4 regions of the Streptomyces sp. SudanB5_2050 genome follow, and region 1 is predicted to be linked to each of the others. Evidence: riboswitches for the same ligand, from Rfam matches in the RefSeq annotation. Region 1 holds a riboswitch; each other region holds the start of a gene.
What was found. Region 1 has a riboswitch for cobalamin ahead of ACFZP7_RS02200 (hypothetical protein). Riboswitches for the same ligand answer to the same signal wherever they lie in the genome.
Positions count from the first base shown of each region.

Region 2: linked by a shared signal. The riboswitch ahead of ACFZP7_RS26225 (energy-coupling factor ABC transporter permease) and the one ahead of ACFZP7_RS02200 (hypothetical protein) in region 1 are both predicted to bind cobalamin.
Region 3: linked by a shared signal. The riboswitch ahead of ACFZP7_RS11145 (prenyltransferase/squalene oxidase repeat-containing protein) and the one ahead of ACFZP7_RS02200 (hypothetical protein) in region 1 are both predicted to bind cobalamin.
Region 4: linked by a shared signal. The riboswitch ahead of ACFZP7_RS08775 (cobalamin biosynthesis protein) and the one ahead of ACFZP7_RS02200 (hypothetical protein) in region 1 are both predicted to bind cobalamin.

Region 1 is NZ_OZ186760.1:582,428-589,661, reverse strand. It holds gene ACFZP7_RS02225 (dihydrodipicolinate synthase family protein) at 1-321, shown strand, start outside; gene ACFZP7_RS02220 (TetR family transcriptional regulator) at 391-990, opposite strand; gene ACFZP7_RS02215 (FAD-dependent monooxygenase) at 1,203-2,699, shown strand; gene ACFZP7_RS02210 (LysR family transcriptional regulator) at 2,707-3,654, opposite strand; gene pcaD (3-oxoadipate enol-lactonase) at 3,755-4,582, shown strand; cobalamin riboswitch at 4,608-4,734, shown strand; gene ACFZP7_RS02200 (hypothetical protein) at 4,797-5,255, shown strand; gene ACFZP7_RS02195 (ABC transporter ATP-binding protein) at 5,303-6,181, opposite strand; gene ACFZP7_RS02190 (FecCD family ABC transporter permease) at 6,178-7,234, opposite strand, start outside.
Region 2 is NZ_OZ186760.1:5,874,825-5,882,058, reverse strand. It holds gene ACFZP7_RS26250 (AAA family ATPase) at 1-951, opposite strand, end outside; gene ACFZP7_RS26245 (cell division protein SepF) at 1,047-1,439, opposite strand; gene ACFZP7_RS26240 (hypothetical protein) at 1,671-2,120, opposite strand; gene ACFZP7_RS26235 (chloride channel protein) at 2,393-3,772, shown strand; gene ACFZP7_RS26230 (potassium channel family protein) at 3,871-4,383, shown strand; cobalamin riboswitch at 4,444-4,630, shown strand; gene ACFZP7_RS26225 (energy-coupling factor ABC transporter permease) at 4,660-5,364, shown strand; gene ACFZP7_RS26220 (energy-coupling factor ABC transporter substrate-binding protein) at 5,361-5,696, shown strand; gene cbiQ (cobalt ECF transporter T component CbiQ) at 5,697-6,446, shown strand; gene ACFZP7_RS26210 (ATP-binding cassette domain-containing protein) at 6,443-7,234, shown strand, end outside.
Region 3 is NZ_OZ186760.1:2,488,689-2,495,922, forward strand. It holds gene ACFZP7_RS11140 (TetR family transcriptional regulator) at 174-878, shown strand; cobalamin riboswitch at 869-1,019, shown strand; gene ACFZP7_RS11145 (prenyltransferase/squalene oxidase repeat-containing protein) at 1,127-2,407, shown strand; gene ACFZP7_RS11150 (SCO2322 family protein) at 2,404-3,060, shown strand; gene ACFZP7_RS11155 (energy-coupling factor transporter transmembrane component T) at 3,047-4,249, shown strand; gene ACFZP7_RS11160 (ABC transporter ATP-binding protein) at 4,246-5,934, shown strand; gene ACFZP7_RS11165 (ECF transporter S component) at 5,931-6,782, shown strand; gene ACFZP7_RS11170 (transglycosylase SLT domain-containing protein) at 7,037-7,234, shown strand, end outside.
Region 4 is NZ_OZ186760.1:1,961,631-1,968,864, reverse strand. It holds gene cobN (cobaltochelatase subunit CobN) at 1-2,642, opposite strand, end outside; gene ACFZP7_RS08780 (cobyric acid synthase) at 2,639-4,147, opposite strand; gene ACFZP7_RS08775 (cobalamin biosynthesis protein) at 4,144-5,109, opposite strand; cobalamin riboswitch at 5,214-5,355, opposite strand; gene ACFZP7_RS08770 (hypothetical protein) at 5,528-5,749, opposite strand; gene ACFZP7_RS08765 (inorganic phosphate transporter) at 5,784-7,022, opposite strand.

The sequences.
Region 1 (7,234 bases):
GACGCGGCCGCCGCCCGGGGTCTGAACGCCGGATGCGACGCCTGGTACTCCGTGATCGGCGGCACCTTCCCCGAGCCGGCCCTCGCGCTCACCCGCGCCGCCCAGGCCGGCATGCACCGGCAGGCCCTCGAGGAGTCCCGGCGTCTTGAGCCCTTGTGGGACCTGTTCGCCCGGCACGGCTCCCTGCGGGTCGTCGCCGCGGCCGCCGCGCACCTAGGTCTGACGGCCCGGCGCAACCTCCCCCTGCCGCTGCGCGGCCTGAACGCCGAGGAACGCGCGCGTCTCGTCACGGTCGTCGAGCAGCTCCGGCTCCACACCTGACGGTTTTCGCGGGGTGCTCGGGGTGCTGGCCCCTCCGGGCCGGACGCGCGCGAGCGACCGGCGCGATCCTCAGGGCGCGGGCGCGGTCAGGTACCGCTGGATCGTCGGTGCCAGCCATGCGACGATCTCCTCCCGTGCCAGCCCCACCGCCGGCGGCAACCGCAGTACGTACCGGGTGAGCGCCAGCCCCAGCAGCTGTGAAGCCATGAGTGCCGCCCGCGTCGGGACCTGCTCGGGGTCGGGGCACACCTGCTGGGCGACCGGCAGCAGCTGATCGCGCAGGATGCCCTGCATGCGCTCCGCCCCGGCCTGGTTGGTCGCACCGACCCGCAGCAGGGCGGTGAGCACCTCGTTGTCCTCCCACAGGTCGAGGAAGTGCTCGACGAGGATCCGTCCCGCGTCGGGCCGGCGGTCCGCCCCGCTCACGTCCGGCAGGCGGAGGTCGATGGCGACGGCCGCCGCGAACAGGCCCTCCTTGTTCCGGAAGTACCGCATCACCATCGACGGGTCGATGTGCGCGTCCTTGGCAATGGCGCGGATGGTGGCTCGCTCGTAGCCGTCCGCCGCGAAGCGCTCGCGGGCCGCCGCGAGGATCGCGCCGCGGGTGGCGTCGGAGCGTCGGGGGGCGCTGGAGCCGGAAACCGTGGAGGTGCTGTCGCTGCCGTTCACGGGAACGAGCGTAGGCCAACGAGCGTAGGTCAACAACTGTTCGCCAACATGTGTGTGCCAACGGTTGTTGACGTCGGCTGCGGCGTCTCGGTATCTTCGTCAACAAGCGTTGGTCAACGCGTGTTGGTCAACAGCTGTTGGTCAACGAGCGATGGCAAGCACACATCGGGCAAGCACGCGTCGGCAAGGACGCGTCGGCAACAGGAGGCCCCATGAACGGCACCGCCGGCACCGCCACCCACCGCACCGTGATCGTCGTAGGCTCCGGCCCCACCGGCCTCCTCCTCGCCGGTGACCTCGCCACGGCCGGCGTCGCCGTGACCCTCGTCGAGAAGCGCCCGCGCGGCATCAGCAACCTCTCCCGAGCCTTCGGGGTGCACGCCCGCACCCTGGAGCAGCTCGACGCCCGCGGCCTCGCCGACGAACTCCTCACCACCGGCGACACCCTCACCGGCCTGCGCCTCTTCCGTCACCTCTCCCTCGATCTGAGCACGCTGCCCTCGCGCTTCCCCTTCCTGCTCGTCACCCCGCAGTACGAGGTCGAGCGGCTCCTGGAGCGGCGGGCCCGGGACGCCGGGGTCGAGTTCGCGTACGAGAGCGAGGTCGTGGGGCTGCGGCAGGACGACGAGGGCGTCGACCTCGATCTGCGCGGCGCGGACGGGACGGTCGTCACACGCCGGGCGGCCTATGTCGTCGGCGCCGACGGTCACCGCAGCGCCGTGCGGGAGGCCATCGGCCTGGACTTCCCCGGTGTCTCCGTCATCAAGTCGCTGATCCTGGCCGACGTCCGACTCGCACGGAAGCCCGAGGGGGTCCTCACCGTCGACGGGCGTGGCGACACCTTCGCGATGATCGCCTCCTTCGGCGACGGCTGGTACCGGGTCATGGGCTGGAACCGCCGCAACGAGGTCTCCGACGACGCCCCGCTCGACCTGGACGAGGTCAGGGAGATCACCCGCCGTGCCCTGGGCACCGACTACGGCATGCACGACGCTCGCTGGCTCTCCCGTTTCCACAGTGACGAACGCCAGGCACCGCGCTACCGGGTCGGACGGGTCTTCCTCGCCGGCGACGCCGCGCACATCCACTCCCCGGCCGGTGGGCAGGGCATGAACACCGGCCTCCAGGACGCCGCCAACCTGAGCTGGAAGCTCGCCGCCGTCGTCCAGGGGCGGGCGGCCGAACGGCTCCTCGACAGCTACGAGTCCGAACGCCACCCGGTCGGCCGGGCCGTGCTGCGCAGCAGTGGGGGACTGGTCCGGCTGGCCCGTGCGCGCAACCCCCTGCTGCGCGCCGTACGCACCCTGGTCGCCGCGTTCGTCGACCTGGTCCCGCCCGTCCGGCGCAAGGCCCTGGGGCAGCTCACCGGGATCGGTTACGCCTACCCCGCCCCTCGCGGCGCCCACCGCCTCACCGGCACCCGCGTCCCCGACGTCGCCCTGCGGGACGGCCGGCTCCACGAGGCGCTGCGCGGCGGCCGGTTCGTGCTCATCACACCCTGCGCCTACGAGGGTCCCGGTGCCCATGACGGCCGGCTGACCGTGGGGCGCTGGGCGGGTGACCGCCGGACGACCGTCCTGGTACGGCCCGACGGATACGTGGCCTGGGCGGCGGAGAGGGCGGACACGGCGGACATCGACGAGGCGGTGGTCCGGGCGCTGACCGGACGTACCGCGGCTCGCCGCGGCACCCCGTCACGATCGTGGTGATGCGAGGTCACCTGTGCCGTTCCGGCGCTCCGTCGGCCTCGGGCACCCGGCCGAGCGCCGGCCGCAGGAGCGGTGCGTGGCGGGCCAGGAAGTCCCACAGCTGGTCGGCGACCGGCCCGTGCGGCCGGTCGCGCCGGCGAGCCGCCGACAGTTCCTCGACCACACCGGGGAAGTGCCGTCCGGCGATGGACAGCAGGGTTCCGTCACGCAACTCGCTCTCGATCAGGAACCGCGGGAGGTGCCCCCACGCCATGCCGTGCAGGATCAGCTCCTTCTTCATCAGGTGGTCCGGCACGGAACTCCGGGGCGCGCCCTCGACCAGGAAATGGCCCTGCTCGGCCGGGTGCCGCGCCGAATCCCGGACCACGCACTGGGTGAAGGCCTGCATCCGCTGCGGTGTGATGTCGGTGTCCGCGGGGAAGGGCAGGAAACCGGGCGCCACGACGGGGACCAGCGCGACGCGGCCGAGATCGATCCACTCCATCCGCACGTCGCTCTTGGGAACCCGGTGCACGATCAGGTCGGCTTCGTCCTCCAGCAGCCGCTCCCAGGGGCCGGTGACCGTCTCGAACTGCAGGTGCAGCCGAGTCTGCGGGCGCGGCGCGAAAAAACGGCTCAGCAGCTCCAGCACCGGTGGAAGCGGGCACAGGTCGCCGAGCACCACGCGCAGTTCGGCCTCCTCGCCCATCGCCAACTGCGCGGCGTAGGTCCGCAGTTCCTCGGCCTCGTGCAGCAGCAGGCGGACCTTGCGGTGGAAGGCCCGCCCCGCCTCGGTGAGCCCGACCCGGTAGCCCGAGCGGTCCAGCAGGACCAGCCCCAGCTGGCGCTCCAGCTTGGCGACGGCCGCGAAGACGGAGGGGTGCGAGCGGTGCAGCCGCTCGGCGGCCGCCTGGAAACCGCCGTGGACCACAACGGCGTTGAAGCACTGCAACTCATGGAGCGTGAAGTTCGACATCGTCCGCAGAAGCTACAAGGTTCTTCCGATCTTTGTAATGGAACCCTGCGAGCGCCGTTCCTAGGCTGAGCGCACAAGCCGCTGGATCACGGGAGACGACATGACTTCTCAGACCCCCACCGCCATCACCACCGGCGACGGCGTCCGCATCGCCTACCGCTTCGACGGTGACGAGACCAAGCCGGTGCTGCTGCTCTCGAACTCCATCGGCACCGACCTCCACATGTGGGACGGTCAGGTGCCGGCGCTGACCGAGCACTTCCGTCTGCTGCGCTACGACGCCCGCGGCCACGGCGCGTCCGACGTCCCGAACGGCCCGTACTCCCTGGACCGGCTGGGGCGCGACGTGGTGGAGCTGCTGGACGCCCTGGGCCTGGAGCGGGTGCACGTGCTCGGCCTGTCGCTGGGGGGAATCGTCGCGCAGTGGCTGGGGATACACGTCCCGGAGCGCGTGGACCGCCTGGTGCTCTCCAACACCGCCGCGCACCTCGGCCCGGCGCGTCAGTGGGACCGGCCGATCGCCGAACTGCTCGAAGCACCCGACATGCGGGCCACCGCGGAGAAATTCCTGCACAACTGGTTCCCGGCCCGCATGCTGCGGGGCGACGACGAGATCGTCGAGGGCTTCCGCCGCACCCTGCTCGCCACGCGGCGCGAGGGCGTGGCCGGAAGCTGGGCCGCGGTGCGCGACTACGACCTGCGCCGCACCGCCGCACTCATCCTCAGCCCGACCCTGGTCATCGCGGGCGAGCACGACACCGTCACGTCCGCCGACCACGGCAGGGAACTCGCCGCCACCGTCCCCGGCGCTCGCCTCACCGTCCTGCCCACGGTGCACATGGCCAACGTAGAAGCCCAGGCGGAGTTCCTGGACGCCGTGGTGGCGTTCCTCACGCAACGGTCGGGCTCCGAGCACGCGATGGGATGATGGCCGACGACAAAGGCGACGGCGGAACGAGGAAGCCGGTGTGAATCCGGCGCGGTCCCGCCACTGTGATCGGCGAGCGAGTCCCGACAGGTCACTGCCCGGCAGCGGGTGGGAAGACCGGGACGAGCATCGACCCGAGAGCCAGGAGACTCACGCGGTCGCCTCCTCGACGGACCACCGGGGCGGATCTCCCCGGAGAGAGGGACGGCACCCCATGCACGCAACGCCGACCGGACGAACGGCGGACTGCGCGACGACCGGAACGCCGACGGACGACGCGACGACGGGAACGCCGACGGACGACGCGACGACCGGAACGCAGGCGGACCCCGTGCCGTGCCGCATCGTCGTGTGCCGCGACTGCTGCTGCGGCAGCCCCAAGGTGACCGGAGTCGACCACGCGGCCCAGATCGAACGCCTGCGCACGGCGGCGCCGGTCCGCGTCTCCGACTGCCTGGACGTCTGCGACCACGCCAACGTCGTCGTCGTGCAGCCTTCCGCCGAGCACCGCGCCGCGGGTGCCCGCCCCGTCTGGCTCGGACTGGTCAACGACCCGGACGCGACCGAGGACATCACCGCCTGGGTACGCGCCGGCGGACCGGGGGCGGCACCGTTGCCGGACATCCTCGACCTGTACTCCATCGCACCACCGAGGCGGCGCCGGGTCCCCTGACCGCACGGATGAAGCCTCGGGACGGCCGGACGGGGAGCAGTCGCACGTCAGTTGACCGCGACCGTGCCCAGGAAGCGGATGTGCGGCCGGTCGTCGGGGCCGGGACGGGTGACCTCGGCGCGCACGCCGTAGACGTCGGCGATCAGGGACTCGGTGAGCGTGTCGCCCGGGGGACCGGCGGCGACCACCCGGCCCTGCCGGAGCACGACGACCTGGTCGCAGTACATGGCCGCCAGGTTCAGGTCGTGCAGGGCGACGACGCTGGTGACGGGCAGCTCGGCGATGAGGTTCAGCAGTTCGAGCTGGTGCTGGACGTCCAGGTGGTTGGTGGGTTCGTCCAGCAGCAGCTCGCGTGGCTCCTGGGCCAGGGCGCGGGCGATCTGCACGCGTTGGCGCTCGCCACCGGAGAGCGTGTGCCAGAACCGGTCCGCGCGATCGGTGAGACCGGTGCGCTTCAACGCCGTGCGCACGGCGTCCTCGTCGGCGTCGCCGGCGGACGCCCATGCGCGTCGGTGCGGGATGCGCCCGAGGCGTACGACGTCGAGAACGGTCAGCTCGACGAGGGTGTCGGCATGCTGCTCGACGACGGCCACGCGCCGGGCCACGGCACGGCGTCCCCAGTCGCCGAGGGGACGCCCGTCGAGGGTGACGACGCCGGACGCGGGGGCGAGGACGCCGGACAGCAGCCGCAGCAGCGTCGACTTCCCCGAGCCGTTGGGGCCGAGCAGGCCGGTCACGGAGCCGGGCCGTGGGGCGAGGCTGACGCCGTCGAGGATCAGCCGGCCGTCGAAGGCCCGGCTCACACGGTCGGCGACGAGGGTGGGCCGCCCGGTGTGCGAGGCGCCGTCGGGTGCCTGGGCCGCGGCTGCCGGTCCGGGGCGCGGCGGCCGGGCACCGTCGTCGCGCCGCGCCGTACGGGACTTCATCGCACCCTCCTCGTGCGGTACAGGACCAGGACGAACGCCGGCACCCCGACCAGCGAGGTCACCACTCCCACCGGCACCTCCTGGGGGTCGAGCACGGTACGGGCCAGGGTGTCGGCCCAGACGAGGAACACCGCGCCGGCGAGCGCGGTGACCGGCAGCAGCCGGGCGTGCCCCGGGCCGACGAGGGCGCGCGCGGCGTGCGGAAGCACCAGACCGACGAAGCCGATCGCGCCCGCCGAGCTGACCAGCGCGGCGGTCAGCAGCGCGGTGACGCACAGCAGCACCAGCCGGGTCCGGGCCACCGAGACCCCGAGCGCCGCCGCGGCGTCCTGGCCGAAGGCGAACGCGTCCAGGGTGCGGGCGTGGGCCAGGCACACCACGAGGGCGAGCGCCAGGACGGCCGTGCACAGTCCCACCTCGGTCCAACCGGCCCCGCTGAGCGAGCCGAGCAGCCAGAACAGCACGCCCCGGGTGGTCTCCGCGTCGGCCGCCGTCGTGACGACGAACGACGTCAGGGCGGAGAACAGCTGCATCGCCGCCACTCCGGAGAGCACCACGCGGTCCGTCGTCCCGCCGAGCGTATGGCTGAGGAGTAGCACCAGCGCGAACGAGCCCAGGGCACCCACGAAGGCGCCGCCGGAGACGGACAGGACACCGCCGCCGGCGCCGAGCACGATCACGGCCACCGCGCCGGTCGACGCCCCGGAGGAGACGCCCAGGACGAAGGGGTCGGCGAGCGGATTGCGCAGCAGGGACTGCATCACCGCGCCGCACACCGCGAGTCCGGCCCCGCACACCGCCGCGAGGAGGGTGCGCGGCAGCCGGAGATTCCAGACGATGCCCTCGCGGATCGGTGTGAGATCGGTCGTGGCCCAGCCCAGACGGGAGGCGACCACGGACCAGGCGTCGCCCACTCCGATGTCGGCCGGGCCGATGGTGACGGCCACGGCGACGGACACGGCGAGCACCGCCAGCCCGCTGCCGAGGCCGGCCGCGAGGCGCAGCCCACCCGCCGCGCCGCACGCCGGGCGGACCGGGGAGGACCGCAGGGGA
Region 2 (7,234 bases), 5.3 Mb from region 1:
GGCCGGGTCCACCTCCAGCACACCGGGTCCGGTGAACAGCACCAGCGCGAGGGCGAGGTACCGCAGTTCGCCGTCGCCGAGGCGGGAGAGGCCGGTGCGCACGCCGTCGCCCCGGTCGAGCAGGGCGCGGACCGCACCGCCGACGGCCGGCTCGGCCAGGACGTCCGCGACGGGGCCCGCGCAGCCGACGCGCACCGCCGCGACGAACTGGGCGTGCCGCCGGCCGCACTCGGCGCGGGTGCGCCACAGCACGTCGGCGAGGTTGTCACAGCCGCCGAGCAGGCGGCCGGACCCGGTGGGCACGGGCTCCCGCATCCGGCCGGGCCGCGGATCGCAGGCGAAGACGGAGCGCAGGGCGACCACCATCTGCTCGGCCGCGGCCAGCACCCGGCGCTGGCCGTCCGTCTTGCCGGCCACCCTGAGCGGCAGCAAAGGGGTGCCGAGCCGGTCGTCCGGCAGCGGGGCGCGGGTCACGGGTGCCGTCCCGGCGGTGTGCCAGGCCGCCTGCACGGCACGGCGGCCCGGATCGCGCAGGGCCGTCTCCAGCAGCACGATCCCGTCGGCCGTCAGCCGCTCGCCCACGATGCGCAGCTCGGGCTCCGCCTGCACGGCGACGTCCAGACGGACCGGACCGGCCGCACCGTCGGCCGTGCAGCCGATGCGGAAGCCGCGTCGGCGCTGGGCGTCCGGCCGGGCCCGCTCGGGCACACAGGCGACCGGATCGGGGAACACGACGCCGAGTTCGGCGCCGCCGCCGAGTCGGGCCAGCGCGTCGTAGGCCCGGAGCGCGGTGGTCTTGCCGCAGCCGCTGGGGCCGGCGAGCACGGTGAGCGGCCCGAGCGGCAGCACGGCGCGCCGGTGCCCGGCGAAGGCGGACAGCCGCAGCTCGGTGATCCGGGGACGGTCCGGGTGCGGGGTGACGGACGCCGTCGCCGCAGGTGAGGCTGCCATGAGCGGACCGTAGAACTCCGCCGACCGCGGAACCGTTTTGCCCGGACGGCGTTCCTACGATCGGGGGACGCGCCCGTCAGGACCGGGCGGGCGCGTCACACTCCGGGGACCTCCGCCGCGCTCTCCATCAGGCCGTTCACCTCGGTCCCGGCCGGGGTCAGCAGGAACACGTTGCGGTCCACCCGGTGCATGCCGCTCGCCAGTCCGAAGACGACGCCGGTGCTGAAGTCCAGGACCCGTTTGGCGACTTCGCCCTCCGCGCTGGTCAGGTCCAGCAGGACCGGAATGCCCGCCATCAGGGTCTCGGCGACCTCGCGGGCGTCCGCGAAGACGTTGACCCGCAGGACGACGAACCGGCGGCGGGTCTCCGTCACCGCCTCCGGCAGCGCCCGGTGCCCGACCGAGGACGGCCAGGCGTCGCGCCCGCGCAACGGAACGACCTGGGCGAGCCCCTCCCACTGTTCATCGGTGACGTCGTGGCTGTTCACCGGCTCCCCCGAAATCCACTCGCCTTCATTGCGTGCACCAGCCAATTCTTACGCCAAGTCACCCGTTCGGCCCAACACCGACACGGTTCGCGACGCTCCGTGTCCGGTGGTTGCCACGCCTTGGGCCGGGCTCTGCGGCGCCGGTGAGGGAGCCACCCACGGCCCCCGGGCGCGCCGGTGACCTCCCCGGAGGCCGGAAAGCTCCGGAGGTCACCGGCGGCGGGCGGTGTCTCAGGCGGCGCGGTCCTGGCGGCTGGCGAGCGCCCAGATGACGAAGACGTCGATCGCCATCATGATCACGGACCAGACGGGCGAGTACGGCAGGAACAGGAACTGGGCGATCAGACTGAGCGAGGCGAGGAAGATACCCGCGAAGCGCGCCCAGGCCATGTCCCTGAGCAGGCCGATCCCGGTGACGAGGACCAGTGCGCCCAGGATCACGTGGACGACGCCCCAGCCCGTCAGGCTCATCTCGTAGACGTAGCTGCCGACGCGGGCGTACACGTCGTCCTCGGCGATGGCCGCGATGCCCTGGAGGACGGCGAGGGCGCCGTTCAGCACCAGCAGGACGCCGGCGAAGACGACGCCGCCGGTCACCCAACCGCTGGACCGGTCCGCCGTCCGCGGTGCGCCGGTGCCGTGCGTCGGCCTGCCGGGAGAAGGTGCGGCGTGCTGGCTCATGAGCGGAGTCCTTTCCTCGTGTCCCCCGTACGGGCCTGCGCCCCTCGGCACCGCGCGGCACCGACAGGTCATTCGAGCCTGCGGCCACCGGCACCGCCCGGCCATGCGGGTCCGCCGAACGGGTGAATCCGGAAGCGGCCGCGCCGCGCCGTCCGGTCGCCGGGACGGACGCCGTGCGCGTGCGGGGCCCGGACGGCTCGCGTTTACTGACCGCACATGCCAACGCTCGCCACCGACCGGGTGCCGCGGGTGCGGTGGACGGAGGAGGGCCCGTGACGACGCAGCCCGCGCCGGCCAACGCGGTGCCGGGCCGGGCCGAGCAGTCCCTGCGGCACACCCTGCTCAGCCCCGGCTATCTGCGGCTGTTGCTGCTGTGCGTGCTGCTGGGCGTGCCCATCGCGCTGGCCTGCTTCTTCTTCGTCGGGCTGCAGCACGAGCTGCAGCACTGGGTGTGGACGGCACTGCCCGAGGCGGTGGGGTACGACGATCCGCCCTGGTGGTGGCCGCTGCCCGCGCTGGTGCTGGCCGGCCTGATCCTGGCGCCGATCGTGACCCGGATGCCGGGCGGCGGCGGCCATCTGCCGGTGAACGGGCTGGGCGGCGCGCCCGTCGGCCCCCGCGCGCTGCCCGGCGCCGTCCTGGCCGCGCTGGCCACGCTGCCCCTGGGGGTGGTCCTGGGACCGGAGGCGCCGCTGATGGCCGTGGGCAGCGGGCTGGCCCTGCTGGCGGTGCGGCGGGCCGGCGCGGCCGCGGACCCCAGGGCCGGCGCGGTCCTCGCCACGGCCGGCTCCACCGCCGCGATCTCCACCATCCTCGGCGGTCCCGTCGTCGCGGCCGTCCTGCTCATCGAGGGCGCCGGTCTCGGCGGCGCCCAACTCGTCGCCCTGCTGCTGCCCTGTCTGCTGGCCAGCGCGACGGGCGCCCTGGTCTTCACCGGCTTCGGCCAGTGGACCGGGCTGAAGATCGGCGCCCTGGCCCTGCGGGACGTACCGCCGAGCGCCGCCCCGGACGCCGGGGACTTCCTGTGGGGCGTGCCCACGGCGGCCCTGATCGCGGTGCTGGTCACCCTCGCCCGCGGGCTGGGCCGGCGCACGGTCTCCTGGACGCGGGAGCGCACGACCGTCCGCACCGTGGTCTGCGCCGCGGCGGTCGGCGTCTGCATCGCCGCGTACGCCCTGATCACCGGCCGTTCCCCGGCCGAGGCGGCGCTGTCCGGGCAGGCGACGCTCGCCCAGCTCGCCGCGCATCCGCACGCCTGGTCGGTGGGCGCGCTGGTGGCGCTGGTGGCCTGCAAGGGGCTGGCCTGGGGCATCGCGCTGGGCAGCCTGCGCGGCGGCCCGATTTTCCCGGCGGTGCTGCTGGGCACGGCGACGGCGCTGGCCTGCTCCGGCCTGCCCGGCTTCGGCGTGACCCCGGCGCTCGCCCTCGGCATCTCCGCCGCCGCGGCCGCGGTGACGGGGCTGCCGCTGGCCAGCGCCGTGCTGTCGGTGCTGCTGGTGGGCGGCGACGCGCACGACCAGATGCCGTTGATCGTCACCGGGTCGGTGGTGGCGTTCATCGTCGCCCAGGTGGCGCGCCGGACCGAACCCCGGGCGGACGGGGAGCCGGGCGCGGGCACGGAGGGCGGGGCGCCGGCCGGGACGGCGCGGTGAGGGGGCGGCGGACCGAGCGGCCCGCGGCGCGGCCCCGGGGTGTGCGGGGCGGGTGGCCCGCGGTGCGGTCCCGGGTGGTGCGGGGCGGGTGGCCGGCGGTGCGGCCCTGGGTGGTGCGGGCCGGGGCCGCGGCGGGCGTGGTCGTGGCCTATTTCCTCCTCCCCCTCGATCACCTGGGCCCGCAACGCCCCGTGCTGAGCTGGCTGTTGTTCGCCCTGATCCTGACCGTGGTGGCGGTGCTGCTGCTCCGGCAGATCCGGCACGTGCTGGTCGACCGGCCGGACTCCCGGCCCGGGATGGTCCTGTCCCTGCTGATCGTCCTGTCCGTGCACGTCTTCTCGGCCACCTACTACGCCCTCGCCAAGCAGCCGGGCGAGTTCACCGGTCTGCACACCCGCGTCGACGCCCTGTACTTCACCGTCGTCACCCTGGCGACCGTCGGGTACGGCGACATCACCCCGCGGGGTCAGTCGGCGCGGATCATCACCGTCCTGCAGATCGCCTACAGCTTCGTGTTCCTGACCGCCGCCGCGACCGCGCTGACCCAGCGGATGCGCGACATGGTGGTCCGTCGCACGGACCGGGACCGGGGCCGGGACCGGGCCGGGTGACGGGCCGCTCGGCGCGTCGGCCGGCCCGGAGGCCCGCTTGTCACCGGCCGGGCGGGACCACTACCGTCGTCACGCCTTGGTGAACGGGAAATCCGGTGCGATGCCGGTGCGGCCCTCGCCACTGTGAATCGGGAAGTCCGGCTCCGGCCCTCGCGGGCAGCCACTGGATCGCTTGCGATCCGGGAAGGCGGGGCACGGGCGGTGGTACCCGTAAGCCAGGAGACCGGCCAAGGCGCGTCGTCCATCCACGAGGTGCTGGAGAGGGTCTGCCGAGTCATGCACATAGCCGAGGGCTTTCTGCCACCGGCGCACGCGATCGCCTGGGGTGCCGCGTCCGCGCCGTTCGTCGTCCACGGAGTACGGTCACTCACCCGTGAGGTCAGGGAGCACCCGGAGAGCACGCTGCTCCTCGGCGCCTCCGGGGCCTTCACGTTCGTCCTGTCGGCCCTGAAACTGCCGTCCGTCACCGGCAGTTGCTCGCATCCCACCGGCACCGGTCTGGGCGCGATCCTCTTCCGGCCGCCGGTCATGGCGGTGCTGGGCACCATCACCCTGCTCTTCCAGGCGCTGTTGCTCGCCCACGGCGGACTGACCACGCTCGGCGCCAACGTCTTCTCGATGGCGGTCGTCGGCCCCTGGGCCGGGTACGGCGCCTACCGGCTGCTGCGCCGCTACGACGTGCCGCTGATGGTCACCGTGTTCTGCGGGGCGTTCGTCGCCGACCTGTCCACGTACTGCGTCACCAGTGTGCAGCTGGCGCTGGCCTTCCCCGACCCGGGCAGCGGGTTCCTGGGGGCGCTCGGCAAGTTCGGGTCGGTCTTCGCCGTCACCCAGATCCCGCTCGCGGTGAGCGAGGGCCTGCTCACGGTGATCGTGATGCGGCTGCTGGTGCAGTCCAGCAAGGGCGAACTGACCCGGCTGGGCGTGCTGCCGGCGAAGTCCGGGACCGCCGGGGCCAAGGAGCGGGCGGTGGCCCGGTGAGCCGCAACGCGAAGATCAACGCCCTGCTGCTGCTCGCCGTGGCCGCGCTCGCGGTGCTGCCACTGGTGCTGGGGCTCGGCGACCACAAGGAGGAGCCGTTCGCCGGGGCCGACGCGGAGGCGGAGCGGACGATCACCGAGATCGAGCCGGACTACGAGCCGTGGTTCTCGCCGCTGTACGAACCGCCCTCCGGGGAGGTCGAGTCGGCGCTGTTCGCGCTCCAGGCCGCGATCGGCGCGGGCGTGCTGGCGTACTACTTCGGGCTGCGCCGGGGACGCCGGCAGGGCGAGGAGCGGGCGGCGGCCGCGCGGGACACCCCCGAAGGGGACTGAGTGCTGCCGATCGACGCGGCGGCGCACAGCAGTCGCTGGCGCCGCCGGCATCCCGTGGACAAGGCCGTGCTCGGGTTCGGGCTGACCGTGCTGGCGATCTCGCTGCCGCCCTGGCCGGGTGCGGCGCTGGTGCTGGTGACGGCGCTCGCCGTGCTGCTGGGACCGGCCGGTGTGCCCGGGCGCGGACTGTGGCGGGCGTACCGGGTGCCGTTGGGCTTCTGCGTGACGGGGGCGCTGCCGCTGCTCGTTCAGGTCGGGGGCCTGGGCGGTTTCCTGACGGCGGCGGAGGGCGGGCCGGTGCGCGCCGGTGAGCTGCTGCTGCGTACCTCCGCGGCCACCCTCGGGGTGCTGCTCTTCGCGTTCACCACGCCGATGTCCGACCTGCTGCCCCGGCTGGTACGGGCCGGGGTGCCCGCGCCGGTGGTGGACGTGGCGCTGGTGACGTACCGCATGAGTTTCCTGCTGCTCGACTCCGTGCGTCGGGTGCGGCAGGCCCAGGCGGCGCGGCTGGGGCACACCGGCCGGGCCGCGGCCTGGCGTTCGCTCGGCGGGCTGGGCGCCACGGCGTTCGTGCGGGCCTTCGACCGGGCGGCGCGGCTGCAGTCCGGGCTCGCCGGGCGCGGCTACGACGGCACCTTGCGGGTGCTGGTGCCCGAGGCGCGGGTCTCGGTGCGGTTCACCGCGGCGAGCGTCGCGCTGCTGGCGGCGCTGGCCGGCCTCACCCTCGTACTGGAAGGACCCCTGTCGTGAACGAGCCCGACCGGTCGACGGAATCGACGGCCCTGGTGGCCCTGCGGGGTGTGTCCTTCGCGTACGAGGAGGACCCTCCGGTGCTGACCGGCCTGGACTTCGCGGTGCACGAGGGGCGCGCGCTCGCCCTGCTGGGCCGCAACGGCAGCGGCAAGACGACGCTGATGCGGCTGCTCAGCGGCGGACTCCGGCCGCACGCCGGGCGGTTGACCCTCGGCGGGGAGCCGGTGCGGTACGACCGGGGTGGGCTGACCCGGTTGCGGACCACCGTGCAGCTGGTGGTGCAGGACCCGGACGACCAGCTCTTCGCGGCGTCGGTGGCGCAGGACGTGTCCTTCGGGCCGCTGAACCTCGGCCTGTCCGACGCGGAGGTCCGGTCCCGGGTCGGGGAGGCGCTCGCCGCGCTGGACATCGCCGCGCTGGCCGACCGGCCGACCCACCTGCTGTCGTACGGGCAGCGCAAGCGGGCCGCGATCGCCGGCGCCGTGGCGATGCGGCCCCGGGTGCTGATCCTGGACGAGCCGACGGCCGGGCTCGATCCGGACGGGCAGGAGCGGCTGCTGGCCACCCTGGACCGGCTCCGCGCGGCCGGCACCACGGTGCTGATGGCCACCCACGACGTCGACCTCGCCCTGCGCTGGGCGGACGAGGTCGCGCTGCTCACCCCGGGCGGGGTGCACACCGGCCCGGCGGCCGCGACGCTGGCCCGCACGGAACTGCTGCGGCAGGCCGGGCTGCGCCTGCCGTGGGGGGTGGCGGCGGCGTCGGTGCTGCGGGCGCGGGGGCTG
Region 3 (7,234 bases), 1.9 Mb from region 1:
ACTGTCCCGCGACCCTATGCCGGGACGTTAATCTAGAACAAGTTTCAGACTTGATCGTTCAGAGGCTCCGAATCTACCGGCAGGTAGGGACGCTGTGACGAGTGGATCAGGTGATTCACGCCACGGCCCGCCCGGGTGCCGGACACCCTGCCGGGCCGGACGACGGGGAGAAGGTGACCGAGGTGGACAATCCGGAAGCGGTCGCGCCCCCTCCGGGGCACCGTTCCGCCGCCCCGCCCCTGACCGAACGGCAGCGCGAGCGGCGCCGCCGCATCCTGCACGCGACCGCCCGGCTCGCCTGCCGGGGCGGTTTCGAGGCGGTGCAGATGCGGGAGGTCGCGGAGTCCTCGCAGGTCGCCCTCGGCACGCTCTACCGCTACTTCCCGTCCAAGGTGCACCTGCTGGTGGCCACCATGCAGGACCAGTTGGAGCAGTTGCACGCGACGCTGCGCAGGAACCCGCCGGGTGGCGAGACGGCCGCGGACCGGGTGGCGCGGACCCTGATGCGGGCCTTCGGCGCGCTGCAACGCGAGCCGCGACTGGCCGAGGCGATGGCGCGCGCCCTGACCTTCGCCGACCGCAGCGTCTCCCCGGAGGTCGACCAGGTCTCGCGCCGGACCACGGCGATCATCCTGGACGCCGTGGGCGGTCCGGAGAACCCGACGGCCGCGCAGTTGTCGGCGGTCCGGGTCATCGAGCACACCTGGCACTCGACCCTGATCGCCTGGCTGTCCGGCCGCGCGTCGATCGCGCAGGTGGGGGTGGACATCGAGACGGTGTGCCGGCTGATCGACGTGACGGGGGCCGGGGAGCCCGTCGCGGCGGGCGGCGGGGAGCGTGAGCGGGCGCACGGTTCCGGGCCGGTTGCCTCCGGGTAAAGTGGCCGCGTCGTCATCACACCCGTACGGGGGGAAGCCGGTGCAATTCCGGCGCTGACCCGCAACCGTGAGCCACTCGCCGAGCCCCTGGACGCTCCGGGTGGTGAGCCGGACTGCCCCGCGCGGACGTGACCGGCTCACGTGCCCGGCACCCGCCGGCGCACGGGCACCGTCGAGGCATACGGGGCCGAGCCGCCCGGGAGTGCCCGTGCTGCCCGACCCCGCGCAGGGAAAGGCACCCGCCGCTCATGAACGTCCGCCGTCGCAGCAGCGCCGCGGCTCTGGCCGCCATAGCCGTGATCGGCGCCGCCGCCGCGCCCGCGGTCGCCGCCGACCCGTCGCCGTCCACGTCGTCGTCCGCCCCGTCCGGCAAGTCCGGCGGCACCGACGGCCTGTACGGGTCCGCCGATCCCCAGTACGACGGCGTCTGGCGGCAGTCCCTCGCGCTGCTCGCGCAGGACACGGCGGGCGTGATCCCCTCGTCGTCGGCCGTGAAGTGGCTCACCGACCAGCAGTGCGACAACGGCGCCTTCGCCCCCTTCCGCGCCGACCCGGCCAAGGCGTGCGACGCCAAGACCATGGTCGACACCAACAGCACGGCCGCCGCCGTCCAGGCGCTGTGGGCCGTCGGCGGGCACGGCGACGCCGTCGAGGAGGCCCTCGGCTGGCTGAAGTCCGTGCAGAACGCGGACGGCGGCTGGGGCTACACCCCCGGCAGCCCCAGCGAGGCCAACTCCACCTCCGTCGTCATCGGCGCCCTCGCCGCCACCGAGACCGACCCGGGCACCGTGAAGAAGGGCGGCAAGTCCCCGTACGACGCCCTGCTGGCGGCCGCCCTGCCCTGCGCCGGGGACGGCGGCGCCTTCGGGTACCCGGACCAGGACGGCAAGCCGGTCGCCAACGCGGACGCGACCGCGGCGGGCGTGCTCGGCGCGCTCGGCAAGGGCCTGGTCGCCGAGGCCGGCGAGAAGACCGCCGACGCCACCTGCACGGCCTCGGACGAGCCCACCCGCGAGCAGGCCGCCGCGAACGGCGCCGCCTACCTCGCCGGCGCCCTCGCGAAGGACGGGCACCTCACGTCCGCCCTCGGCGGCTCCGCCGAGCAGCCCGACTACGGCAACACCGCCGACGCGGTCGTCGCGCTCGCCGCGCAGGGCGGCAAGGACAAGGCGGCGAAGCCGCTGGCCTGGCTGGAGAAGAACGCCGCGAAGTGGGCCGGGGAGAGCGGCCCGGCCGCCTACGCCCAGCTGATCCTCGCCGCGCACGCCACGGGCACCGACCCGCGCGACTTCGGCGGCACGGACCTGGTGGCGGCGCTGAACGCGACCGGGCCGGCCCCGCAGGGGGTGTCGGCCGAGGACTCCGCGACCGCGAGCGACGAGGACGGGAAGGACCAGAAGGACCAGAACGACCAGCAGGAGGACGGCGACTCCGGCTTCGGCGTCTGGTGGTTCGTCGGCGTCTGCCTGGTCTTCGGCATCGGCATCGGCTTCCTGCTCAGCGGCCGCACCAAGAAGCAGCAGCCGTGACCCGCCGCGTCGTACTCCTCGTCCTGGCCGCGTTCGTGCTGATCGGGACCGCCGGCCAGGCGCAGGCCGCCGGCTACCGCTACTGGTCCTTCTGGGACCGCGACGGCGACACATGGGTCTATGCCACCCAGGGCCCGTCCCTCGCCCGCCCCTCCGACGGCGACGTCCAGGGCTTCCGCTTCGCGGTGAGCGCCGACTCCCAGGACGCGGCCCGGCCCCGCGGCACGGCGGACTTCGCGTCGATCTGCGCGAAGACACCGGCGAAGGAGGGCACCAAGCGCGTCGCCCTGGTCCTCGACTTCGGCACGGCGTCCGACGCCCCGTCCGGCGAGACCCCGCCGGCCGCGCGCACGGCCTGCGCCCAGGTCTCCCCCGACGCGACGACGGCCGACGCCCTGGCCGCGGTGGCGGACCCGCTGCGCTACGACAACAGCGCCCTGCTCTGCGCGATCGCGGGATACCCGGAGTCGGGGTGCGGGGAGCAGGTGGCGGAGCAGGACCCGACGGCCACCCCGACGCAGCGGCCCGCCGCCGGCGACGCGAACGACGACGACGGCCCGTCGGTCGGCCTCTACGCGGGGATCGCCGTCGTGGCGGCCCTGGCCGGAGCGGCGACCTGGCAGGCGAGGCGGCGCAGGAATGCGACCGACTGACCCTGCGAGGAACCGTGTCACGAGGGTGAGGGGGGTCCCCCCGCGCGATCAGCGCCTCGGGGCCCTCCACCCCGGCGCCTGGTGGCTGTGGGCGCTGGCCCTCGGCACCGCCGCCACCCGCACCACCAACCCCCTTCTGCTCGCCCTCCTCATCGCCGTCTCCGCCTACGTGGTCGTCGCCCGCCGCCCCCACGCCCCCTGGTCCCGCTCCTACGGCGCCTTCGTCAAGCTCGCCCTCGCGGTCCTCCTCATCCGCCTCCTGTTCACCACGGTCCTCGGCTCCCCCATCCCCGGCACCCACACCCTCCTCACCCTCCCCGAAGTCCCCCTCCCCGACTGGGCGCAGGGCATCCGCCTCGGCGGCCGGGTCACCGCCGAGGGCCTCACCTTCGCCCTGTACGACGCGATGAAGCTCGCCACCCTGCTCATCTGCGTAGGCGCCGCCAACGCCCTCGCCAACCCCACCCGCCTCCTCAAGTCCCTCCCCGGCGCCCTGTACGAGATGGGTGTCGCGGTCGTCGTCGCCCTCACCTTCGCGCCGAACCTCATCGCCGACGTCCAGCGCCTGCGTGCCGCCCGCCGTCTCAGGGGCCGCCCGGACAGGGGCGTGAGGGGCCTGCTCCAGGTCGGGCTCCCGGTCCTGGAGGGCGCGCTGGAGCGCTCCGTCGCCCTCGCCGCCGCGATGGACGCCCGCGGTTACGGCCGTACCGCGCGGGTCCCGGCCGCCGTACGCCGTACCACCGCCGCGCTCACCCTCACCGGCCTGCTCGGCGTGTGCGCGGGGACGTACGGGCTGCTGACCGCCGCGGGCGGGACGTACGGCGTCCCGGTGCTCCTGATCGGGGTCGCCGCCGCCCTCGCCGGACTGTGGCTCGGCGGTCGCCGAACCGTCCGCACCCGCTACCGCCCGGACCGCTGGGACGCCCGGGCCTGGCTGGTCACCGCCTCCGGCGCGGCGGTCGCGGCGCTGCTGTTCCTCGCCGCCGCCCGCGACCCGGCCGCCCTGCACCCCGGCGTGGTCCCGCTGGTCGCGCCGTCCCTCCCCCTGTGGCCGGCGGCCGCCGTACTCGTCGGCCTGCTCCCGGCGTTCGTCACCCCCGCACCCGAGCCCGCAGCCGCACGCGCACCCGCACCCGCACCCGCACCCGCCACCAAGCCCGCCACCAAGCCCGCCAAGGAGCCGTCGTGATCCGTTTCGAGGAGGTGTCGGTCACGTACGACGGTGCGGCCGAACCCACCGTCCGCGGCATCGACTTCGAGGTCCCCGAGGGCGAACTCGTCCTGCTGGCGGGCCCGTCCGGGGTCGGCAAGTCCACCGTGCTCGGCGCGGTCAGCGGCCTCGTGCCGCACTTCACCGGCGGCACCCTGAGCGGCCGGGTCACGGTCGCGGGCCGCGACACCCGCACCCACAAGCCGCGGGAACTCGCCGACGTCGTCGGCACGGTCGGCCAGGACCCGCTCTCCCACTTCGTGACGGACACCGTCGAGGACGAACTCGCCTACGGCATGGAGTCATTGGGCCTGGCCCCGGACGTGATGCGCCGCCGCGTCGAGGAGACCCTCGACCTGCTGGGCCTGTCCGAGCTGCGCTCCCGTCCCCTCGCCACGCTCTCCGGCGGCCAGCAACAGCGGGTCGCCATCGGCTCGGTCCTCACCCCGCACCCGGACGTCCTGGTCCTCGACGAGCCGACCTCCGCCCTCGACCCGGCCGCCGCCGAGGAGGTCCTGGCCGTCCTCCAGCGCCTGGTCCACGACCTCGGTACCACGGTCCTGATGGCCGAGCACCGCCTGGAACGGGTCATCCAGTACGCCGACCAGGTCGTCCTGCTCCCCTCCCCCGGCGCCCGGCCGCTGCTCGGCCCCCCGGCGGAAGTGATGGCCGTGTCCCCGGTGTACCCGCCGGTGGTGGACCTGGGCAGGCTGGCGGGCTGGTCCCCGCTGCCGCTGACGGTCCGGGACGCCCGCCGCCGCGCGGCCCCGCTGCGGGACCGGCTGGCCGGCCGGGAGATCCCGGACCGCAAGCCCCCCGCCGCCGCGCTGCCGGCGCCCCCCGCGCTCCGGCCCCCCGCCGAGCGCTGGTGGCGGCGCGGGAAGCGGGCGCGGACGGCCGCCGCCCCGGCCCCGCACGCCGCGCGGGTCCGTTCCCTCGCCGTGCGCCGCGACCGCGTCCAGGCCCTGCGCGGCGTCGACCTGACCGTCTCCCCGGGCGAGACGGTCGCCCTGATGGGCCGCAACGGCGCCGGGAAGTCCACCCTGCTCTCCGCGCTGGTCGGCCTGGTCGAACCGTCCTCCGGTTCCGTCCGGGCCGGCGACGCGGTGCCGCACCGTACGGCCCCCCGCGACCTCGTACGCCGCGTCGGCCTGGTCCCGCAGGAGCCGCGCGACCTGCTGTACGCCGACACGGTCGCCGCCGAGTGCGCGGCGGCCGACCGGGACGCGGAGGCGGCCCCCGGCACCTGCCGCGCCCTGCTCACCGAACTGCTCCCGGGCGTCACCGACGACACCCACCCCCGGGACCTCTCCGAGGGCCAGCGCCTGACCCTCGCCCTGTCCGTCGTCCTGACCGCCCGCCCTCCCCTCCTCCTCCTGGACGAGCCGACGCGCGGCCTGGACTACGCGGCGAAGGCCCGGCTGGCCGGCATCCTGCGCTCCCTCGCCGCCGAGGGGCACGCGATCGTGCTGGCCACGCACGACGTGGAGCTGGCGGCCGAGCTGGCCCACCGGGTGGTGCTGCTCGCGGAGGGCGAGGTGATCGCCGACGGACCGGCGGCGGACGTGGTGGTGGCCTCCCCGTCCTTCGCCCCGCAGGTCGCCAAGGTACTGGCGCCGCGCAAGTGGCTCACGGTCGCGCAGGTACGGGAGGCGCTGGCATGACCGGCGGCGCCCCTCCCCAGCGCCAGGCCCGCGCCGTCCGCCTCGGCCCCCGCTCGGTCGCCGCCCTCCTCCTGGTCAGCGCGGTCGGTGTGGCGGGCTTCGGCTGGCCCTTCCTGGCCCCTCCGGACGCCTCGCTGAACGCGCACGCGCAGGACGCGCCGTGGCTGTTCGCGGGCCTGCTGGTGCTGCTGGTGGCCGTGGTGGCGGCGACGATCTCGGAGTCGGGCCTGGGCCCCAAGGCGGTGGCGATGCTCGGCGTCCTGGCGGCGGCGGGCGCGGCGCTGCGTCCGATCGGGGCGGGGACGGCCGGCCTGGAGCCGATGTTCTTCCTCATGGTCCTCAGCGGCCGGGTCCTGGGCCCCGGTTTCGGCTTCGTCCTGGGCTCGGTCACGATGTTCGCGTCCGCGCTGCTCACGGGCGGGGTGGGGCCGTGGATGCCGTTCCAGATGCTGTCGATGGGCTGGTTCACGATGGGCGCGGGCCTGCTGCCCGGCCCCGACCGGCTGCGCGGCCGGGCGGAGCTGCTCATGCTGGCCGCCTACGGCTTCCTCGCCGCCTTCGCCTACGGCACGGTGATGAACCTGGCGGGCTGGACCTTCATGAACACGCTCGCCTCGGACATCGCCTTCGACCCGGACGCGTCGGTCCCGGACAACCTGGCCCGCTTCGTCGCCTACTGCCTGGCCACGTCCCTCGGCTGGGACGGGGGCCGCGCCGCCATGACGGTCGTCCTGACCCTCACGCTCGGCACCACGCTCCTCAAGGCGCTGCGCCGGGCCACCCGCCGGGCGGCCTTCGAGGCGCCGGTCACGTTCGAGGAGGCCGGCGAGGTGAGCCGCCCCACGTGACCCGGTTCACCTACGAGGCGGCTTCGTAGCCGACGGCCCTCCCCCGGGCGCGCCACGCCGCCCGGCGCGGGGCGCCCCCGCCCTGACCTACGACCACGCTTAGCAAAAGGGACGATTGCGGACGACCGGCCCGCCTGTTTCTCTGAACCGGTCGCCAGGCGCCGACGCCCTCCCGGGCAGCGGCGCCGACGCGCGCGAGGCCCCCGCGGGCCGGCGTGCGCCGACGCCCCCCGTCCCCGACGAAAGGCCCTCCGTTGACCGCCGTCTCCCTCCTCCGCTCCGTCGCCGCCCCGAAGAAGGCCCTCGCGGGTGCCGCCCTGGCCGCGGCCACCTGCGGCACGCTGATCGCCGCCGCGCCCGCGCAGGCCGCGACGTCGGCCTCCTCGGCGCAGGCGACCGCGAAGAAGATGATCGGCGACTCGGCCGAGTACCAGTGCTTCTCCAGGATCGTC
Region 4 (7,234 bases), 1.4 Mb from region 1:
TCGTCACCCTGGGTGCGCATCGCGGACGTGCCCCAGACCGTCAGACCGACGGACTTCGGGTACGCGCCGGTGTCGGTCAGGTACCGCTGGATCAGCGAGTCCGCCAGCGACTGCCCCACCTCCCAGCTCAGCCGGGAGGGGATCGCCTTGGGGTCGACGGAGTAGAAGTTGCGGCCGGTCGGCAGGACGTTGACCAGTCCGCGGGTCGGGGAGCCCGACGGGCCCGCCGGGACGTAACCGCCGTCCAGGGCCCGCAGGATGTGCCCGATCTCGTCCGTGGTCCGGGCCAGGCGCGGCACCACCTCCGTGCAGGCGAACTCCAGCACCGCGACCGCGTCGGGCAGTTCGGTGCCCAGCACCTCGCGCACCAGCGCCGGTACGGCCGCGGTGTCCCACGCCCGCGCCTCCATGCCCAGCGCGAACCGCCGGCACACCTGCTCCAGCAGGTCGATCGCGTCGGCGGCCGAACGCGCCGGGCCGTCCACCAGGTCCGTCAGTTCCACCGGCACCTTCACGGGGGCGCCCGGCTCGGCCAGCAGCTCCTTCTCCACCAGCCCGAAGTGCTCGGCCAGGGACGCCCTCAGGCCCGGCAGCGCGTTCGCCTGCCCGCCCCACACCTGCGAGGCGCGCAGCACCGCCAGGACGAGGTTGACGCGCGGCTCGCCGACCGGGCCGCCGCCCAGGACGTGCAGCCCGTCGCGGATCTGCACGTCCTTGATCTCGCAGAGATAGCCGTCGATGTGCATGACGAACTCGTCGAACGCGTCGTCGTCCGGCTGGTCCTCCACGTGCAGGTCGTGGTGGAGCTCCGCGGCCTTGACCAGGGTCCAGATCTGCGCCCGGACCGCCGGCGCCTTCACCGGGTCCAGGTCGGAGACGAGCGCGTACTCGTCGAGCAGCTGCTCCAGCTTGGCCAGGTCGCCGTACGTGTCGGCACGCGCCATCGGCGGCACGAGGTGGTCGACGACGGTGGCGTGGCCGCGCCGCTTGGCCTGGGTGCCCTCGCCGGGGTCGTTGACGATGAACGGGTAGATCAGCGGCAGGTCGCCCAGGACCGCGTCGGGCGCGCAGCCGGCGCTCAGCCCGAGGCCCTTGCCGGGCAGCCACTCCATCGTGCCGTGCTTGCCCATGTGCACGATCGCGTCGGCGCCGAAGCTGTTCTCCAGCCACCGGTAGGCGGCCAGGTAGTGGTGCGACGGCGGCATGTCCGGGTCGTGGTAGATCGCGATCGGGTTCTCGCCGAAGCCGCGCGGCGGCTGGATCATGACCACGACGTTCCCGAACTGGAGGGACGCCAGCACGATGTCGTCCCCGTCCACGTACAGCGAGCCCGGCGGCTCGCCCCACGCCTCCCGCATGGCTCCCTTGAGGTCCGGGTCGAGCTTCTCGAACCACGCCCGGTAGTCGGCCAGCGGCACCCGCGCGGGCGCGGCGGCCAGCTGGTCCTCCGTCAGCCACTCCACGTCGTGGCCGCCGGCCTCGATGAGCCGGTGGATCAGCTCGTCGCCGCCGGACGGGTACTCGGTCAGCGCGTACCCGGCGTCCCGCAGCGCGTCCAGCACCCGCACCGCCGACGCCGGGGTGTCCAGACCGACCGCGTTGCCGACGCGGGAGTGCTTGGTCGGGTACGCCGTGAAGACCAGCGCGAGCTTCTTCTCGGCGTTCGGCTTGTGCTTGAGCGCCGCGTGCCGTACGGCGATCCCGGCGACCCGCGAGGCCCGCTCGGGGTCGGCCACGTACACCGGTACCTCGTCGGGACCCTGCTCCTTGAAGGAGAACGGCACGGTGACCAGGCGCCCGTCGAACTCCGGGATCGCGACCTGCATCGCCGCGTCCATGGGGGAGAGGGCGGCGTCCGACTCCTCCCAGGCGGCCCGGGAGGAGGTCAGGCAGAGCCCTTGGAGCACCGGGACGTTCAGGTCGGCCAGCGCCCCGATGTCCCACGCCTCCTCGTCGCCGCCCGCCGACGCCTGCGAGGCGTGCGTGCCGCCGGCCGCGAGGACGGTGGCGACCAGGGCGTCCGCCCGGCCCAGCAGCTCGTACAGCCCGGCGTCCGCGCCGCGCAGCGAACCGCAGTACACGGGCAGGGCGTTGGCGCCGCGCGCCTCGATCGCGTCGCACAGGGTGTCGACGAAGGCGGTGTTGCCGCTGAGCTGGTGGGCGCGGTAGAAGAGCACGCCGACCGTCGGGCGGCCCTCGGTGAAGGCCCGCTCGCCGTGGAGGCCGTACTCCGGCATCTTGCGCGGCTCCTCGAAGCCCTCGCCGGTCAGCAGCACGGTGTCCGACAGGAACCGGGCGAGCTGGGTCAGGTTGTCCGGACCGCCCTCGACCAGATAGCGCAGCGCCTCCGCCACCACCCCGGCCGGCACCGAGGACTCGGCCATCAGCTCGGCGTCCGGCACGCTCTCGCCGCCCAGCAGGACGGTCGGGACGCCGGCGGCCTTCAGCGCGGCGAGCCCGTCCTCCCAGGCGCGCTTGCCGCCCAGCAGGCGCACGACGGCGACGTCCGCGCCCTCCACGAGCGCGGGCAGTTCCTCGCGTACGTCGACCCGGGTCGGGTTGCCGATCCGGTAGGCGGCGTCCGACGCGCGGGCCGCCAGCAGGTCCGTGTCGGCGGTCGACAACAACAACACTGTGCTCATGCGGGCGCTCCCGGTGGGATGAAGGGCAGTCCTTGCGGCGCGCCGGACTCGATGAGCCGCCACAGCGCGTCCGTGTCCGCGTGGTGTTCGATCAGGTCGCCGAGCCGGTCGAGCTGCTCTTCGCGCAGCGCGGCGAACGAGGTGTCGGGGGCCGGCACGAAGCGGCGGCCCGCGGCGGCGGCCACCTCGCGCAGGAACGCCCGCCGGAAGCCGTCCGACTCCAGCGAGCCGTGCCAGTGCGTGCCCCAGGTCTGGCCGACCCGGCAGCCGTCCAGGAAGGGCTCGCCGCCCGCGACCTCGGCGACCCCGTGGTGGATCTCGTACCCCTCGACCCGCTCGCCGAGGGCCTCGCCCCGTGGCCGGGTGAGGGTCTTCTCGCGGGCGAACCGCACCCGCACGGGCAGCAGTCCGAGCCCGTCCACATTACCGGCCCGCGACTCGACCTCGTCCTCGATGTGCTCGCCGAGCAGCTGGAAGCCGCCGCAGATCCCGAGCACCGGGCGCCCCTCGGCGGCCCGGCGGGCGATCGCGTCCGCGAGCCCCCGCTCCCGCAGCCACCGGAGCGCCCGGACCGTCCCGCGCGTGCCCGGCACGATCACCAGGTCCGCGTCGGACAGCTCCTCCGGCCGGTCCACGAACCGCACCACGACGCCGGGTTCGGCGGCCAGCGCGTCCACGTCGGTGAAGTTGGACATCAGCGGGACCGCGCAGACGGCGGCCCGCAGCACGTCGTCCCCGACCGGTGGCGCGACGACGGACTCCCGCACCGTTCCCCGCAGGGAGACGCGCAGCCCGTCCTCCTCGTCGATGCCGAGCCCGTGCCGGAAGGGCAGGACGCCGTACGTGTGCCGCCCGGTGAGTCCGTGCAGCATCTCCAGACCCGGCTCCAGCAGCGACACGTCGCCCCGGAACTTGTTGACGAGGAACCCGGCGACCAGCGCCTGGTCCTCGGGCGCCAGCAGCGCCACCGTGCCGAAGAAGGAGGCGAAGACGCCGCCGCGGTCGATGTCGCCGACGACGAGGACGGGGAGCCCGGCGCCCCGGGCGATCCCCATGTTCACGATGTCGGTCCGGCGCAGGTTGATCTCGGCCGGACTGCCCGCCCCCTCGCAGATCACCGCGTCATACGTGCCCCGAAGCTCGGCCAGACAGTCCAGCACGGTGCCGAGCAACTGCTGCTGCCGGCCGCCGTGGTAGCCGCGGGCGCTCATCTCGCCGACCGGCTTGCCCAGCAGCACGACCTGGCTGCTGCGCTCACCGCCCGGCTTCAGCAGCACCGGGTTCATCTGCGCGGTCGGCTCCACGCGGCACGCCTGGGCCTGCATGGCCTGCGCCCGCCCGATCTCGGCGCCCTCGCGCGTCACGAACGAGTTGAGGGACATGTTCTGCGCCTTGAACGGCGCCACCTTCACGCCCTGCCGCACCAGCCAGCGGCAGATCCCGGCGGTGACGACGCTCTTGCCGGCGTCGGAGGTGGTGCCGGCGACGAGGAGGCCACCGCTCATGACGTACGTCCCTTCCTGACGATGCCGCGCGCGAGCATCCGCGTGCCCGCGCACACGCCCAGCGCCAGCCAGCCCACGCGCCGGGAGAGCCGGACGGCCCGCTCGATGTCGCCGCGGCCGGCCCGGACGGCGCGTCCCGCCGCCCCGTTGAGGACCGGCCGGTGCTCCACCCGGCCGCCGTAGGAGAGCGTTCCGCCCAGCCGCACCCCGAGGGCGCCCGCGAACGACGCCTCCACGGGCCCGGCGTTGGGGCTCGGGTGCCGTCCGGCGTCGGCGCGCCAGGCCCGCGCGGCACCCCGGGGGCCGCCGCCGGCCACGACGGCCAGGAGGGCGGTCAGCCGGGCGCCCGGCCAGCCCGCGAGGTCGTCGAGCCGGGCCGAGGCCCAGCCGTAGCGGCGGTACCGGGGCGACCTGTGGCCGACCATCGCGTCCAGGGTGTTCACGGCCCGGAAGCCGGCCAGCCCCGGAACTCCGGCCACGGCGCCCCACACCAGGGCGCCCACCACCGCGTCCGAGGTGTTCTCGGCGACGGACTCCACGACGGCCCGGGCGATCCCGTCGGCGTCCAGCGCCTGCGGGTCCCGCCCGCACAGGTGCGGCAGCCGCGCACGGGCCGCCTCCACGTCACCGGCCTCCAGGGCACGGCCGATGGCACCCGCCTCACGGGCGAGCGAGGTGCCGCCGACGACCGACCAGGTGGCGGCGGCGGTCAGCGCGACCGAGGCGGCGGGGGAGCGGCGTACGGCACGGGAGGCGGCCAGCCCGAGGGCGGCGGCGCCACCGGCGCACACGGCGGTGTGCAGCGCGCCCCACCCGCGGTGGTCGCGCCACAGCACCCGTTCCACGGCACCGGCGGCACGGCCGAACGCGGCGACCGGGTGTCCGCGGCGCGGGTCGCCGAGGAGGAGGTCACCGAGGAGGCCGGCGGCGGCGCCGTACGCGAAGACGCGTTCGGCGCGCACGGCTCAACCGGCCGTGGGGAGGGGAAGGCGAAGGGTGTCGCTGGTGAGCCTGGAACGGCAGCCGCGCATGGCGATAGGTCCTCACTCAGGGTGTCCGCGCCCTGGTTCGAAGAGCACGGCGGTGAGAGTTCCTGGCTCCCGGGGATCACTCCCCGGTCACAGTGGCGGGACCGCGCCGGATTCACACCGGGCTTCCTCTCCAGCCGCCGCATTGGCTCCGGCAGTCCACCACGCCCCGCGAACACCCGTCAACTTGCCGTTGACCTGCGAGGGGGGAGTGTGCGAAGGCCCACACACGGAAGGCGTGCGCGGGCGCGGGGGAGTAGTGCGGGGTGGGCGAAAAGGGCGGGGCGCCGGACGGACCCCGAGGTCCGTCCGGCGCCCCCGCACCACGACGTGCGCCGCGCCGGTCCGCCGGCTAGGCGACGATCAGATAGATGCCGTACGCCACCGCCGCCGCGCAGGCCGCGAAGCACGCGTACGCGCCGGTGACCGCGAGGCCGGCGGAGCCGCCCTCGGCGGCGGCCCGCTCCTGGCGGGAGAGGCCGGCGATGCCGAGGGTGAACAGGCCCACCAGGACCACGGTGGCCACGAGGCTGACTCCGAAGACGGAGCCGAGAGCTGCCCAGTCGATGCTCATGGAGGTTCGTTTCCTTCGTACCCGGGGCGCGGGTTCAGACGGTGGTGGTGGCCGAGGGGGCCTTGGGCTCGGACGCCGAGGACGCGACGGCGGCCGCCGGCTCCCCGGTCACGCCCGCCGGGGGCGGGGTCACGGCGGCCATCGCCTGGGTCACCACGCCGGCCGCCTCCGGCTCGTCGTCGACGACGTTGGTGTGGTCGACGACCTCGCGCCGGGAGATCTTCCAGATGGCGGCGCTGGAGACGACCAGGAAGACCGCGACCAGGGCGGTGCCCCAGTCACCCAGACCGCAGACCCACTCGGCGATCGCGGCGACCAGGGCCGCGGCCGGCAGGGTCAGGCCCCAGGCGACGAACATCCGGGTGGCCGTGGACCAGCGGACCACGCCGCCCTTGCGGCCGAGGCCCGCGCCCATCACGGCGCCGGAGACCGAGTGCGTGGTGGACAGGGAGAAGCCGAGGTGCGAGGAGGCCAGGATGACCGTCGCGGCGCTGGTCTGGGCGGCGAAGCCCTGCTGCGGCTGGAGGTCGGTCAGGCCCTTGCCCATGGTGCGGATGATGCGCCAGCCGCCGAGGTAGGTGCCGAGCGCGATGGCGATGCCCGCGGAGAGGATGACCCACATGGGCGGGTCGGAGTCGGGGGCGAGCGCGCCGCCGGCGACCAGGGCGAGGGTGATGATGCCCATCGTCTTCTGGGCGTCGTTGGTGCCGTGGGCCAGCGAGACCAGACCGGCGGAGGCGATCTGCCCGGCGCGGTAGCCCTTCGCGGCGGCCTTGCCGTCGGCCTTGCGGCCGAGCCGGTACGTCAGGCGCGCGCCGAGCATCGCCGCGATGCCCGCGACCAGCGGGGCGGCGATCGCCGGGAGGAGCACCTTGGTGACGAGCACGTCGCCGTGGACCGCGCCGACGCCCGCCGAGGCGATCGCGGCACCGATCAGGCCGCCCATGAGGGCGTGCGAGGAGCTGGACGGGAGTCCGACCAGCCAGGTCAGCAGGTTCCAGAGGATCGCGCCGACCAGGGCGGCGAAGATGACCTCGGGACGGATGCCGGTCTCGTCCACGAGACCCTTGGAGATCGTGTTGGCGACCTCCACGGAGAGGAAGGCGCCGACAAGGTTGAGGACGGCGGACATCGCCACCGCCACCTTGGGCTTGAGCGCACCGGTCGAAATGGTCGTTGCCATCGCGTTGGCGGTGTCGTGGAAACCGTTCGTGAAATCGAACGCGAGAGCGGTCACCACCACAATCGCGAGGATCAGCGAGAAGCTTTCCATTTACCCAGGCAATCGTTCGAGGTCATTGGCTGGACGAACGTAGGTAACCATGGTGAACGGAAGATGAACTGGGCAGGGCGTCGCGGTGACCGGAACCGGGGCCGCCGCCTCCCTCCCCGTGTGCGCTCCGATGCTCTCCGGAGACGTCCCTGGCAGGATCGCCGCGACGCCGGTCGGCGGCGGTCGGAACGGGCCCGGAGCGGGCGGGGAGG